Regions from separate parts of the Dactylosporangium sp. NBC_01737 genome, predicted to be linked through region 4. Evidence: riboswitches for the same ligand, from Rfam matches in the RefSeq annotation. Region 4 holds a riboswitch; each other region holds the start of a gene.
What was found. A riboswitch is a leader RNA that binds a small molecule or an ion and turns the genes downstream of it on or off. The one in region 4 is predicted to bind cobalamin.
Positions count from the first base shown of each region.

Region 1: another riboswitch for cobalamin. It lies ahead of bluB (5,6-dimethylbenzimidazole synthase); the one in region 4 lies ahead of OHA72_RS39875 (ribonucleoside-diphosphate reductase subunit alpha).
Region 2: another riboswitch for cobalamin. It lies ahead of cobN (cobaltochelatase subunit CobN); the one in region 4 lies ahead of OHA72_RS39875 (ribonucleoside-diphosphate reductase subunit alpha).
Region 3: another riboswitch for cobalamin. It lies ahead of OHA72_RS59565 (VWA domain-containing protein); the one in region 4 lies ahead of OHA72_RS39875 (ribonucleoside-diphosphate reductase subunit alpha).

Region 1 is NZ_CP109153.1:12,617,198-12,620,842, reverse strand. Features, by position in the region: gene OHA72_RS58125 (GlxA family transcriptional regulator) at 1-473, opposite strand, end outside; gene OHA72_RS58120 (MBL fold metallo-hydrolase) at 545-1,285, shown strand; gene OHA72_RS58115 (metallophosphoesterase) at 1,295-2,014, shown strand; cobalamin riboswitch at 2,025-2,229, shown strand; gene bluB (5,6-dimethylbenzimidazole synthase) at 2,270-2,890, shown strand; gene OHA72_RS58105 (hypothetical protein) at 3,003-3,143, shown strand; gene OHA72_RS58100 (hypothetical protein) at 3,239-3,645, shown strand, end outside.
Region 2 is NZ_CP109153.1:12,860,804-12,864,448, reverse strand. Features, by position in the region: gene cobN (cobaltochelatase subunit CobN) at 1-2,457, opposite strand, end outside; cobalamin riboswitch at 2,497-2,682, opposite strand; gene OHA72_RS59370 (ferredoxin-like domain-containing protein) at 2,728-3,645, shown strand, end outside.
Region 3 is NZ_CP109153.1:12,908,179-12,911,823, reverse strand. Features, by position in the region: gene OHA72_RS59585 (hypothetical protein) at 1-356, opposite strand, end outside; gene OHA72_RS59580 (hypothetical protein) at 362-823, opposite strand; gene OHA72_RS59575 (copper resistance CopC family protein) at 909-1,655, shown strand; gene OHA72_RS59570 (hypothetical protein) at 1,683-1,928, opposite strand; cobalamin riboswitch at 2,027-2,152, shown strand; gene OHA72_RS59565 (VWA domain-containing protein) at 2,209-3,645, shown strand, end outside.
Region 4 is NZ_CP109153.1:8,774,694-8,778,338, forward strand. Features, by position in the region: gene OHA72_RS39870 (permease prefix domain 1-containing protein) at 1-1,256, shown strand, start outside; cobalamin riboswitch at 1,373-1,595, shown strand; gene OHA72_RS39875 (ribonucleoside-diphosphate reductase subunit alpha) at 1,790-3,645, shown strand, end outside.

The DNA.
Region 1 (3,645 bases), 3.8 Mb from region 4:
CCGGCGCTGGTCACGACCGTGCCCTCGTCGACGTAGAGCACGTCGTCGACCACCTCGACGGCCGGGAACCTGGCGGCGAACGTGGGCAGGTGCTTCCAGTGCGTGGTGGCCCGCCGCCCGTCGAGCAGCCCGGCCTCGGCGAGGACGAACGCGCCCAGGCACAGACCGACGACGGTGGCACCCTCGTCGTGGGCGCGGCGGAGCCGGTCGAGGATGCCCGGGGCGACCGGGGCGCCACCCGGCGGCCGCCAGCCGGGCACGATGACGACGCCGGCCGCATCGAGGTCGTCGAGGCCGTGCGGGGCGCTGATCGAGATGCCCGCGGTCGTCGACAGCGGGCCGGGATGCTCCCCTGCGGTGCGCACCGCAAAGCCGGCGCCGACGACGCTGAACACCCGCGGCGCGACCGCGACCTCCAGCATCGGGGCGCCGTCGCCGATGAGCACCCCGACTGTCGTGCGCGCGCGGTTCATGGCTTGATCGTATCGGGGGATGGCGTTCCGGCCACTCCTGGTGGCGGCCGGAAGGCAGGAGAGTGGGGTGCATGACCTTCCAGATCCGCCGGTTCGGCGGCCCGACCGCGGTGTTCACCGTCGGCGGCGTCACGTTCATGACCGACCCGACGTTCGACCCGCCCGGTGACTACCCCCTCGGCAACCGGGTGCTGACCAAGACGGCGGCCGCGTCCGGCACCCCGGCGGACGCCGGCACCGTCGACGTCGTGCTGCTGTCCCACGACCAGCACCCTGACAACCTCGACCACTCCGGTCGGGCCTTCGCGGCGTCGGTACCCCTGATCCTCAGCACTCCGGCAGCGGCCGCCCGGCTGGGCGGCCCCGCGGTCGGCCTGCCGCCGTGGACCGAGGTGCACCTGCCCCGGCCCGGTGGCGGCGGCCTCGTGCGGGTCACCGCCGTGCCCGCGCAGCACGGCCCCGACGGCACCGAGCACCTCACCGGCCCGGTCACCGGCTTCGTCCTGCACGGCGACGACCTGCCCACCGTCTACGTCAGCGGCGACAACGCCTCCCTGGATGTCGTGGCGCGGATCGCCGACCGCTTCCCGGCCGTCGACGTCGCGATCCTGTTCGGCGGCAAGGCCCGCACCGTCCTGCTCGGCGACGCCGACCTGACCCTCGGCGCCGCCGGCATGCTCGAGGCGGCCCGCCTCCTCGGCGCGAAGACGGTCCTGCCCGTCCACGTCGACAGCTGGGCCCACTTCACCGAGGGCCCCGACGACGTGCGCGCCGCGTTCGAAGCCGCGGGTAGCGCGGCGCTGCTGGGGTAACCGGATGGGGTGCTCATCGCCCACCTCAGCGACCTCCACATCGGATCGGAGCCGCCGGACCGCCTCGATCGGGTCGTCGCCTACCTGGGCGGCCTGCAGCGCCCGCTCGACGCGATCGTGGTGACCGGCGACGTCGCCGATCACGGCCTGGCCGCCGAGTACGCGCTGTTCGGCAAGCTCCAGCAGCTCGGCGTGCCGGTGCTGGCGCTGCCGGGCAACCACGACGACCGGTCCGTGTTCCGTGGCGAACTCCTCGACGAGGCGCCGGCGACCGGTCCCGTGAACCGGGTCGAGACCGTCGCCGGGACCGTGTTCGCGCTGTGCGACTCCAGCGTCCCGGGGCATGCCGAGGGCCGGCTGGACGACGACACCCTCGACTGGCTCGACCGCACCCTCGCGGCGACCGCCGGCACGCCCGCGTTCGTGTGCTGCCACCATCCGCCGGTGCCGGTCGGCAAGCCCGCCGCGGACCAGGTCCGCCAGCTCGGCGCGGGCCGGCTCGCCGAGGTCCTCGGCCGGCACCCGGACGTGGTCGCCGTCCTCTGCGGCCACGTCCACAGCGCCGCGGTGAGCACGTTCGCGGGCGTGCCGGTCCTGGCCGCACCGGGCGTCGAGTCCACGATGCTGCTGCCCTGGGAGCCACCGGACCGGCCGGAGGCGCCGCCGGCGCTCGCGTTCCACCTCCTGCGGGACGGCCGCCTCACGACACACTTCCGGCTGTGCGTCTAAGCTCACCGGCGGCATGAACTGATGCGAGGTGCCCCGGGCGACCGGGGAGAATCGGGAAGCCGGTGTGAATCCGGCACGGGCCCGCCGCGGTGATCGGGGAGCTGCCGTCCATGCACGCGCGACAACGTGTGCGGTCACTGGCCTGCGGGCTGGGAAGGCGGACGGTCAGGCGTTGATCCGAGAGTCCGAAGACCGGCCTCGCGTTCACCGCCCGCCCCGCGCCGGGGCCGGCCTGAGCAGCGGGAGCCTGCCCACATGAGCACCGACCTGTATGACGTCGTGCACCGCCGCCGCGACGTGCGCGGCCAGTTCACCGGGGCGCCGATCCCCGCCGAGGTCCTCGACCGCGTGCTCGGCGCGGCCCACGCGGCGCCCAGCGTCGGGCTGTCGCAGCCGTGGGACTTCGTCCTCGTGCGTGATCCCGGCCTGCGCGGCGCGTTCCACGACCACGTGCGGCAGGAGCGGGACACGTTCGCCGCCACCCTGGACGGTGCGGCCGCCGGGACGTTCGCCCGCATCAAGATCGACGGTGTACTGGAGTCGACCCTGTCCGTGGTCGTCACCTACGACGCCGGTCGCGGCGGTCCGGCGGTGCTCGGCCGGCACGCGATCGCCGACGCCGGCCTGTACTCGGTCTGCCTCGCCATCCAGAACCTGTGGCTGGCGGCCACCGCCGAGGGTCTCGGCGTGGGCTGGGTGTCGTTCTACCGCGAGCCGTTCGTCCGTGACCTGCTCGGCATCCCCGACGGCATCCGCCCCGTCGCGTGGCTGTGCCTCGGCCCGGTGACGCACCTGGAGGCGGTGCCGGACCTCGAACGGCACGGCTGGCGTAGCAGGATTCCGCTGGTCGAGGCGCTGCATCACGACCGCTGGTAGCTGTCGGCTAGGCAGGGCCGAAGTGTCATCCGGGTGACTCCACGATAGTTACGCTGCGTGCCATTCTCATTACGCAACGTGATCCACCCATCGTCTGAGGAGGCGAATCCCAATGGCACAGGCCACCACGGAAACCGGCACCAGCACCGAGATGAAGAAGATCGTGGTCCGCAAGGCGGGCGCGGTGCGGCTGACCAGGCTCTGCAACAACTACTGCTACGGCATGTGCTGCTGCGCCGAGTTCCTGGGCTGACGACACACCGGTAGGCCGACACCGCGGGACACCCGGCCGGGGGCGCAACCCACCCTCACCCCCGGCCGGGGTCCCACCAGCAGAGGAGATCTGGCATGCCGACCGGTTCAGTGGCGCTGCACGACCTGCGGTACCTCGACGAGGGCGACCGGGTCGTCGTCGGCCGCACCGACTGCGACTCCTACGGCGTGTTTCCGCCCGACGGTGCCGCACTGCTCCGGGAGGTCGCCGGAGGCCGCCCGCCGCAGGACGCCGCCGCCTGGTACACCGACCGCTACGGCGAACCCGTCGACATCGACGAGTTCCTCGACACCCTGCGGGACCTGGACTTCCTGAGCCCCGACGGCGCGGGGGAGCGGGCCGCCCCGCCGCGCTGGCAGCGCCTCGGCGCGGCCCTGTTCTCACCGGTCGCCTGGGCCTGCTACGCCGCGCTCGTCGCCGCCGCCGTCGCGGCCTGCGTCGCCGACCCGCGGCTCGCGCCCACCCGCGGCAACGTGTTCTT
Region 2 (3,645 bases), 4.1 Mb from region 4:
GAGCAGCGAGTCGGCCATCGCCTGACCGGTCTCCCAGGCGAGCCGGCTCGGGATGGCCTTGGGGTCCACGGAGTAGAAGTTGCGGCCGGTCGGCAGGACGTTGATGAGGCCGCGCAGCGGCGAGCCGCTCGGGCCGGCCGGGACGTAGCCGCCGTCCAGGGCGTGCAGCACCATCGTCAGCTCGTCCGTGGTGCGCGCCAGCCGGGGCACGATCTCCCGTGCCGCGAACTCCAGCACCCGTACCACATCCGGCGAATCCGAAATATCCGAGATGTCGGACGTTGGCCAGCCTCGCGACTCCATCTCGGCGACCAGCGCGCGGGCCTGCGTCTCCGCCTCGTCGACCGACACGCGACCCGAGTCGCCTTCGGTCAGGCCGAGGGCCTCACGCAGACCGGGCAGCGCGGCCACGGTGCCGCCCCACATCTGCCTGGCCCGCAGCATCGCCAGGACCAGGTCGACGCGGGCCTCACCCGACGGCGCCACCCCGAGCACGTGCAGCCCGTCGCGGATCTGCACGTCCTTGATCTCGCACAGCCAGCCGTCGATGTGCAGGATCAGCTCGTCGAAGCCGTCCTCGCCGGGCCGGTCGGCCAGGCCCAGGTCGTGGTCGAGGCGGGCGGCCTGGATCAGCGTCCAGATCTGGGCGCGGATCGCGGGCAGCTTCGCCGGGTCGAGGGCCGCGATCGTCGCGTGCTCGTCGAGGAGTTGCTCGAGGCGGGCGATGTCACCGTAGGAGTCCGCGCGCGCCATCGGCGGGATCAGGTGGTCGACGAGGGTCGCGTGCGCCCGGCGCTTCGCCTGGGTGCCCTCGCCGGGGTCGTTGACCAGGAACGGGTAGATCAGCGGCAGGTTGCCCAGCGCCGCGTCGGCGCCGCAGGACGCGGACAGCCCGACGGTCTTGCCGGGCAGCCATTCGAGGTTGCCGTGCTTGCCGACGTGCACGACCGCGTGCGCGCCGAACTCGTCGGCGAGCCACCGGTACGCGGCCAGGTAGTGGTGGCTGGGCGGCAGGTCGGGGTCGTGGTAGATCGCGACGGGGTTCTCCCCGAACCCGCGCGGCGGCTGCACCATGACCACCACGTTGTCCTCGCGCAGCGCGGCGAGCACGATCTCGCCGTCCGGGTCGCGGGACGTGTCGACGAACAGCTCGCCGGGCGCGGGGCCCCAGTGCCGCTCCATCGAGGCGCGCAGGTCGGCCGGCAGCGTGGCGAACCAGGCCTTGTAGCGGCCGGCGGAGATCCTGATCGGGTTGCCCCGCAGCTGGTCCTCGGTGAGCCAGTTGACATCCTGCCCACCGGCGGCGATGAGCGTGTGCATGAGCGCGTCGCCGTCCTTCGGGAAGCCGTCCGCGCCCTGATACCCCTGTGCGTGCATCGCGTCGAGGAGCCGGACCACGCTCGCGGGCGTGTCGAGGCCGACGGCGTTGCCGATCCGGGCGTGTTTCGTCGGGTATGCGCTGAGCATCACCACGACCTTGCGCTGCGCGGCGGGCAGGTGCCGCAGCCGGGCGTGCCCGACGGCGATCCCGGCGACCCGGCCGGCCCGCTCGGGGTCGGCGACATAGACGGTCAGCCCGTCGGCGTCGACCTCCTTGAACGAGAACGGCACCGTGATGATCCGGCCGTCGAACTCGGGGATCGCGACCTGCGTGGCGGTGTCCAGCGGCGACAGGCCGTCGTCGTTGGCGTCCCAGGTGTCGCGGGCGCTGGTCAGGCACAGCCCCTGCAGGATCGGCACGTCGAGCGCGGCCAGTGCGCCGACGTCCCACGCCTCGTCCTCGCCGCCGGCCTGCGCGTCGGCGGGGCGGGTGCCGCCCGCGGCGAGGACGGTGACGATGAGCGCGTCGGCCTGCCGCAGCGTGTCGAGCAGCTCCGCCGGGGCGGTGCGCAGCGACGACGCGAACACGGGCAGCGCCCGGCCGCCGGCGTCCTCGATCGCCTCGCAGAGCGTCTCCACGAACGCGGTGTTGCCGGCGAGGTGGTGCGCCCGGTAGTAGATGACCGCGACCGTCGGGCCGTCAGCTTTTGCGGGGCGCTCCAGCGGCCCCCAGGTCGGGGTCGTCGCCGGGGGCGCGAACCCGTGCCCGGTCAGCAGGATCGTGTCGGACAGGAAGTTGTGCAGCTCACCCAGGTTGGCCGGGCCGCCCTCGGTGAAGTACTTGTGCGCGTCCGCGGCGACCCCGGCGGGCACCGTCGAGTGCGACATCAGCTCGGCGTCGGGCAGCTGCTCGCCGCCGAGCAGGACCACGGGCAGGGGCAGCCGCAGCAGCGTGTCGAAGCCCTCCTGCCAGTCGCGGTAGCCCCCCAGGAACCGCACGACGACCAGGTCGGCGCCCTCGGCCAGGGCCGGCAGGTCCTCCACGGCGGTGCGGGACGGGTTGGCCAGCCGGAACGCGGCGCCGCTCGCGCGGGCGCTGAGCAGGTCGGTGTCGGACGTCGACAGGAGCAGGATCACGCCAGGGTCCTCCCTCGGGGTCCGCGCCCCAAGTCGGTCGGGAAAGGTCCGGCGTCGGAGAGTCTCCTGGCTCCCGGATCGGCGCTCGCCTCCGGCCTTCCCGGGTGTGTCACCCGGTGGCCGTCGTCGGAGGTCCACTCCCCGGTCACAGTGGCGGGACCGCGCCGGATTGACACCGGCTTCCTCCACACGTCGCCGTACAGCACCGCCAACTCTCCTGGACAGCGCTGTCTTGAGTCAAGCGAGGTGCTGCGCAGTAGTATCCGGCCCGTGCAGGCTGCCAGTGGACGCGACGCTCCGGACCGGTGCCCGGGCGCCGTGCAGGTCCATGCGGCGGCCGACGGTGGCCTGGCCCGGGTCCGGCTGCCCGGCGGCAGGCTGGGCGTGGACGCGCTCGCCGTGCTCCGCCGCGCGGCGCTCGACCTCGGCGACCCGGCGCTGGAGCTGACGTCTCGGGGAAACATCCAGGTCAGGGCGCTGCGGCCGGGTGCGGAGGTGGAGCTGGCCGCGCGGCTGTCCGGCGTGGGGCTGCTGCCGTCGGACACGCACGAGCGGGTCCGCAACATCATCGCCAGCCCGCTCAGCGGCCGCGACGGCCTCGGCGCGCTGGACGTGCGGCCGGTGGTGGCCGCGTACGACGCCCTGCTGTGCGCCGACCCCGCCCTGGCCGCACTTCCCGGCCGGTTCCTGGTCACCGTCGACGACGGGCGCGGCGACGTGACCGCGCTCGGCGGCGACGTGGGCCTGCACGGCGACCGCCTCACCCTGGCCGGCACGATGACGTCCTGCGGCGGGGACGACCCGGCCGACCTGCTGATCCGGGCCACCAGGGCGTTCCTGGCCGAGCGGGCCGAGCAGGGCGGCACGGCGTGGCGCCTGGCGGAGCTGACCGACGGCCCGGCGCGGGTCGCGGCGCGGCTCGGCGCCTCCTGCGGCCTTGGGGCCGTCCACGACGGCGCCGGCCCGGGGCTCGTCCACCGCGGTGCCGGCCCGGGGCTCGTCCACCGCGGCGCCGGCCCGGTGGTCGGGTGGACGCCGCAGACCGGCGGGCTGGCCGCGCTGACCGTCGTCGTCCCCCTCGGGCTGCTCACCCAGGCACAGTCCGCGGCGCTCGTGGAAGCCGCGCCGGGGGAGATCATCGTCACGCCGTGGCGGACCGTCGTCGTGCCGGACGTGTCCGTCGCACAA
Region 3 (3,645 bases), 4.1 Mb from region 4:
CGCAGCGGGTTCAGCGACCGCCAGACCGGGCCGAGCAGCAGCGACAGCGGGACCAGCCCGACCCAGAACAGCACGTACACGATCCCGGCGGCCGGGTTGTCGGCGCTGTCGGGCAGCGTGAACGTCCACGCCAGCACCCCGAGCAGCGCGATGCCGAGCAGCCGCGGCACGACGGCGGGCACGGCGAACGCCCCGATCGGTCGTCCGGCGGCGGGGTCGAGCCGCGGCGAGCGCCACGCCACACCGAGCACCAGGAACGACACGATGAGCGCGGCGGCGGCGCCGACGAGCAGCTGGCCCAGGGTGAGCGGCAGGTCCTGGCGGCCACCGACGCCGTGCGCCAGGACCGGGGTCACCGCGTTCAACGGACCACGAGCTGGAAGAGCACCAGGTGCGACGAGTGCGTCTCCACCTCGAACAACCCGGTCCGGTCGACCCGCAGGTCGAGCGAGGCCGGCGTGCCGGCCGGCAGCGTCAGGGTCTTGTCGTAGCCGTGGACGTGCAGCTCGTCGGCCACGTCGGAGGTGACCGTGATGCGCACCAGGCCGCCCTTGCCGACCTCGATCCGGCCGGTCGGCGGGGTGACCTTCCGCTTCGCGACGGTGACGACGATCTCCTTGTCGACCGCGGAGACCGGCGAGGCGGCCGCGGACGTCGACGCGGCGGCCGGCGATGGCGCGTCGGTCCCCGGGACGGTCGCGATACTGGTCGACGCGGCCGGCGCCGGTGTGCCGGCGGCGGTGGACGGAGGGGACGAGTCGCAGCCGGCGGTGAGGAACGCGAGCAGGCAGGCGGCGGCGACGATGGGGCGGACGGCAGGCACGAAGCAGGCTCCCGGGGCGGCGGGTTCGTTAGGGACGTGAATTTAGCGTCTTGTCGCTCACGGGGGAACCCGGCATCATGTGCCGATGCGATCGGGCAGCACGAAAACGGTCACTACGATCCGGCTCGCGGTGCTGACGATCGTCGCCGCGCTCGGCGTCGTGCTGCCGGCGGGGCCCGCGGCCGCGCACGGGCAGCTGGCGATGTCCGACCCGGTGCAGGACAGCACCGTGGACCAGCCGCGGGCCGACGTGTCGCTGTACTTCACCGAGCAGCCGGCGTCCTTCGCGTGGTTCACCGTCACCGCGCCGTCGGGGCAGCGGGTCGACGGCGGGTGGCGCGGCGGGGAGCCGAAGCGCCTGGACAAGCCCGTCCAGGAGTACTTCCTGGTCGACGGGAAGTTCGAGCCGAAGGTCTACAACACCGGGTTCCCGGCGCTGGTCACCGTGTCGCACTGGCCGGAGCAGGGGCTGTACGTCGTGGCGTACCAGTCGGTCGCCTCCGACGGTGAGGCGGTGAAGGGGCAGCTGCGGTTCACCTACAGCGGCCCGGCGACGGCGGCACCGGCGGGCTGGACCGCGCCGACGGCCGGGCCGTCCGAGGCGCTGACCCGGGCGCTGAGCAAGGAGAGCGCCCCGGCGGCGACCGCCGGGCCGACCGCCGGGCCGCAGCAGGCGCTGCCGCCGCCCGCGACCCCGGCGACGCCGTTCGTGCTCACCGACTGGCTGCTGCCGGGGCTGCTCATCGTGGGTGTCGGCGCCATGATCTGGCTCGCCGCCCGGCGGGCACCGGTGCAGCCGGAGAAGAAACGCCGCAGGGCCGCCCTCCGGTAACGGGGACGGCCGCCGCGATCGGGGCGCTCAGCTGGTCGCGGATCCGCAGGTCAGCTGGATCTGGCCGGTGAGCCGGTCGGCGAACCCGGGGTCGGCGACGACCCGCTGCTGGTACTGCTCGACCTGCGCGTCGCTCAGCCACATGGCGCGGGTGCCGGGCGGCGCCACCGACGTCTCCGGCGCGAGCGGCGGCAGCCGCCGGTGCACGGCCGCGACCAGCAGACCTGCGGTCAGCACGACACACAGGAGGGCGTGCGCCACGGTCCTGCCCACGTCACCTGTTCGGCCCGGTCCGGCGGTACCGAAGGATTTGGGTCACGTTGACGTCACTGGGAGCCGTGGGACACGATGAACCCCGAGCGGTCATAGGGAGGAACCCAGTGCGAGTCTGGGACGGTCCCGCCACTGTGACCGGGGAGCCACCCTCCAGGGCTCGGACCACGGCCGCACACGGCCGGAAGGTCGGGGGGCGGCGGCGATCCGGGAGTCAGGAGACTCCGGCCGCTCATGCCATGACCGGCGGGCGCGGACCCGCTCGATAAGGATGTGCCCGTTGACGTCGCCGTATCCGTTCTCGGCCGTGGTCGGCCTGCCCGACCTGCGCCTCGCCCTGCTGCTCACGGCCGTGTCCCCGGCGATCGGCGGGGTCCTCGTCCGGGGTGAGAAGGGCACCGCCAAGTCGACCGTCGTGCGGGGCCTCGCCACGCTGCTGCCGGAGGTCGACGTCGTCGCCGGCTGCCGCTTCGCCTGCGACCCGGCCGCGCCCGACCCGTCCTGCCCCGACGGCCCGCACTCCCTGGACACGCCCGCCTCGCGCCGCCGCTCCGCTCTGGTGGAGCTGCCCGTCGGCGCGACCGAGGACCGGGTCGTCGGCACCCTTGACCTGCAGCGGGCCCTCGGCGACGGGGTCAAGGCCTACGAGCCCGGCCTGCTCGCCGCCGCCCACCGCGGCGTGCTCTACGTCGACGAGGTCAACCTCCTGCCCGATCACCTCGTCGACCTGCTCCTGGACGCCGCCGCGATGGGCCGCGCCCACGTCGAGCGCGACGGGGTCTCCGTCAAGCACGCCGCCAGGTTCCTCCTCGTCGGCACCATGAACCCGGAGGAGGGCGAGCCGCGCCCGCAGCTCGTCGACCGGTTCGGCCTGGTCGTCGGGGTCACGTCGCCGACCACGCCCGCACCCCGGGCCGAGGTGGTGCGGCGGCGCCTGGCGTACGAGCTGGACCCCGAGACGTTCGCGGCCCGCTTCATCGAGGAGGACGCCGCGCTCGCCGCCCGGATCGCCACCGCCCGGCGCGCGCTGCCCGGGGTGACGCTGCCGGACCGTCAGCTGGACCGGATCGCGCGGATCTGCCTGGCCTACAGGGTGGACGGGCTGCGCGCCGACATCGTCGTGGCCCGCACCGCGGTCGCGCTGGCCGCCTGGCACGGCCGGACCGTGGTGACGAAGGACGACCTGCGCGACGCGGCCCGGCTCGCCCTGCCGCACCGGCGCCGGCGCGACCCGCTCGACCCGCCGGGCGCGGATCAGGAGCGCCTGGAGGAGATCCTGGACCAGGAGCTCGGCGACGACTCCGACGACCCGGACGACGACGCCGACGACGACCCCGCCAACCCCGACGATCCCGACGACGACCCTGATACCGGCGGCCCGTCCACCGCCGGAGAACCGGCCGATTCCGGCGACGGCGGCGGCGGTCCTGGCGGCGCACCGGACAACCCCGGTCCGCCGCCGACAGGTCCGCCGCCCACCGGCGATCACGCCGCGCAGGCGCCGCCCTCGCAGGTCGAACCCACGCCGGGTGAATCCTCCGGCGGGCCGGTCACGCAGCCGGCGGGGGAGCTGGCGTTCGCGCAGGCGCCGTACAAAACGCGGCTGCTGAAGATCGGCGGCCGGGCCAACCGGCAGCAGGGCGCCCACGCCGGCCGGCGCTCACCCGCGCACGGGCGGCACGGGCGGGTCGTGCGGTCACGGCAGCCCACCGGCGGC
Region 4 (3,645 bases):
GCGGCTCCGTCGACGAGCTCGTCGCCGCCGGCCTCAGCGAGGACGAGGCGTTCCTCGTCGCGGTCAAGCGCATGGGCAGCCTCGACGAGCTGTCCCGCGAGTTCGCCCGGGAGCACTCCGAGCGGCTGTGGAAGCAGCTGGTCCTCACCGGCGAGCCCGGCACCCCCGCCGCCGACACCCGCTCCCGGCGCACCCTGTGGGTGATGATCGGCTGCGCCGCCGGCGCCGCCGCGACGTTCAAGGTGCCGGAGCTGTTCGGCATGGACCTCGACGACGACGGCGTGTTCTACGCGACCAACATCGCCCTGTTCACCCTGCCGTGGCTGGCCGGGTTCCTCGCCTGGCGCCGGCGGGCGTCGCGCCCGCTGATTGCGGTCGTCGCCACGCTGTTCGTGCTCGGTGCCGTCGCCGCCAACGTCTATCCGCTCGGCGGGGACTCGCAGTCGCTGGTCATCACCGCCATCCACCTGCCCATCGCGCTGTGGCTGGTGGTCGGCCTGGCGTATGTCGCCGACGACTGGCGCTCCACCCGCCGACACATGGACTTCATCCGCTTCACCGGCGAGGTGTTCGTCTACTTCGTCCTCATCGCCCTCGGCGGCGGCGTCCTCACCGCGTTCATGTTCGGCACGTTCGAGGCCATCGGCGTGCAGCCCGAGACGTTCGTCAGCCATTGGCTGATCCCGTGCGGCGCCATGGCGACGGTCGTCGTCGCCGGTTGGCTGGTGGAGGCCAAGCAGAGCGTGGTGGAGAACATCGCCCCCGTCCTGACCCGCCTGTTCACCCCGCTGTTCACGGCGGTGCTGCTCGCGTTCCTCATCGCCGTCGGCGTCACCGCCTCCCGCATCGACGTCGAGCGCGAGGCCCTGATCCTGTTCGACCTGCTGCTGGTCGTGGTCCTGGGCCTGCTGCTGTACTCCATCTCCGCCCGCGACCCCCTCGCCCCGCCCGGCGGCTTCGACAAGCTCCAGCTCGCCTTGGTGCTCAGTGCCCTCGCCATCGACTTCCTGGTGCTCATCGAGATCACCGGCCGCGTGACGGAGTTCGGCACCACCCCCAACAAGGCCGCCGCCCTCGGCGAAAACGTGATCCTGCTGGTCAACCTGGCCGGCTCGGCACTGCTCCTGCTGCGTTTCATCCGCCGCCAGGGCAGGTTCGCCGCCCTGGAGCTGTGGCAGACCCGCCACCTGCCGGTCTACGCCGCCTGGGCGTGGATCGTCGTGCTCGCCTTCCCGCCGCTGTTCGACTTCGCCTGACCGCCAACCCGTGACCACGGGACGATCCTGGCCGCCGGCGACCCCCGGCGGCCGGTGATCGTGATGCGACACGCCGGCACGACATGTGGTGTGCGTGTTCCCGGTTGCCACCAGATATAGTCCGTGGCGCAGCTGGTTCGGCCGGGTATCCAGTCCGGTCGAGGCAAGAGGGAACCCGGTGCGAGACCGGGACTGCCCCGCAGCGGTGAGCAGGAACGAAAGCCGTCGAGTGAACACTGGGCCATCCGGGCCTGGGAAGTGACGGCCGGTAGGAGGTTCGCGGCGAGCGCCGTGACCGTGCCCGCGAGTCCGAAGACCTGCCAGCAGCGCCGCACGCCGGAGGACCGGGTGCGGCGGTCCGAGGCCGCGTGGGACGGCCGACGGCTGTGACGTGCCCGGACCGCCAGGCGAGCCGTGCCGTCCCCGCCTGCGTGTCCCGCGTTCGCCTCTTTCCGGAGACGAGCAAGAGGAGCACCAGGGTGACACTCACGCAGACGACCGCGCAGGATGCGCCGGTCCAGCGACGGGCGCAGATGCAGGTCCGCAAGCGCAACGGCGCGGCCGAGCCGGTCGACGTGAACAAGATCGTGCGGGCGGTCGGGCGGTGGGCGGACGACCTCGACGACGTCGACCCGCTGCGGGTGGCGACGAAGACCATCAGCGGCCTGTACGACGGCGCGACCACCGCGGAACTGGACCGGCTGTCGATCCAGACGGCGGCGGACATGATCGGTGAGGAGCCGCAGTACTCGCGGCTCGCGGCGCGGCTGCTGGCGGCGTACCTCGACAAGGAGGTCCGCGGGCAGGGCATCGCGTCGTTCAGCCAGGCGATCCGGGTCGGGCACGCCGAGGGGCTGATCGGCGCCGGGACCGCGCAGTTCGTGGCGGTCAACGCGCGCAAGCTCGACGACGCCGTCGACCTCACCGCGGACCTGCGGTTCGAGTACTTCGGGCTGCGCACCGTCGCCGACCGGTACCTGCTGCGGCACCCTTCGACGCGGCTGGTGGTGGAGACGCCGCAGTACTGGCTGCTGCGGGTCGCGTGCGGGCTGTCGACCACCCCCGCCGAGGCGATCGGGTTCTACCGGCTGATGTCGTCGCTGGCGTACCTGCCGAGCTCGCCGACCCTGTTCAACTCCGGCACGGCACACACGCAGATGTCGTCGTGCTTCCTCGTCGACTCGCCGCGTGACGAGCTCGACTCGATCTACGACCGGTACGCGCAGGTGGCGAAGCTGTCGAAGTTCGCGGGCGGGATCGGCATCTCGTGGTCGCGGGTACGGTCGCGGGGCGCGCTGATCCGGGGCACCAACGGCCTGTCCAACGGCATCGTGCCGTGGCTGCGCACCCTCGACGCGTCCGTGGCCGCCGTGAACCAGGGCGGGCGGCGCAAGGGCGCGGCCTGCGTGTACCTGGAGCCGTGGCACCCGGACGTCGAGGAGTTCCTGGAACTGCGGGACAACACCGGCGAGGACGCGCGGCGCACCCACAACCTCAACCTCGCCAACTGGATCCCCGACGAGTTCATGCGCCGCGTCGAGGCCGACGCGGACTGGTCGCTCATCGACCCGGCCGGGGCGCCGGAGCTGCCCGACCTGTACGGGGCGGCCTTCGACGAGGCGTACCGCGCAGCGGAGCAGGAGGGGAAGGCGGTGCGGACCGTCAAGGCCCGCGACCTGTTCGGCAGGATGATGCGCACCCTGGCGCAGACCGGCAACGGCTGGATGACGTTCAAGGACCCGTCGAACCGGCTCAGCAACCAGACCGGCACGCCCGGCGAGGTCGTGCACCTGTCGAACCTGTGCACCGAGATCGTCGAGGTGTCCAGCGACGGCGAGACCGCCGTGTGCAACCTCGGTTCAGTCAACCTCGCCGCGCACCTGACCGGCGACGGCATGGACTGGGAGCGGCTGCGGGCCACGGTCCGCACCGCGGTCACGTTCCTGGACCGGGTCATCGACATCAACTACTACCCGAGCGCGGAGGCGGCGGCGTCCAACCCGCGGTGGCGGCCGGTCGGCCTCGGCGTCATGGGCCTGCAGGACGTGTACTTCGCGCTGCGGCTGCCGTTCGACGCGCCAGAGGCGCGGGAGCTGTCGACGCGCATCGCCGAGGAGATCTACCTGACGGCGCTGGAGTCCTCCGCGGAGCTCGCCGAGCGGCACGGGCCGCACCCGGCGTATCAGCTGACCAGGGCCGCCCGCGGCGACCTGCAACCGGACCTGTGGGGCATCACCCCGGCGCAGGAGTCGCGGTGGGCTGCGGTACGGCAACGCATCGCCCTGCACGGGCTGCGCAACTCGCTGCTCATCGCGATCGCCCCGACGGCCACGATCGCCTCCATCGCCGGCTGCTACGAGTGCATCGAGCCGCAGGTGTCCAACATGTT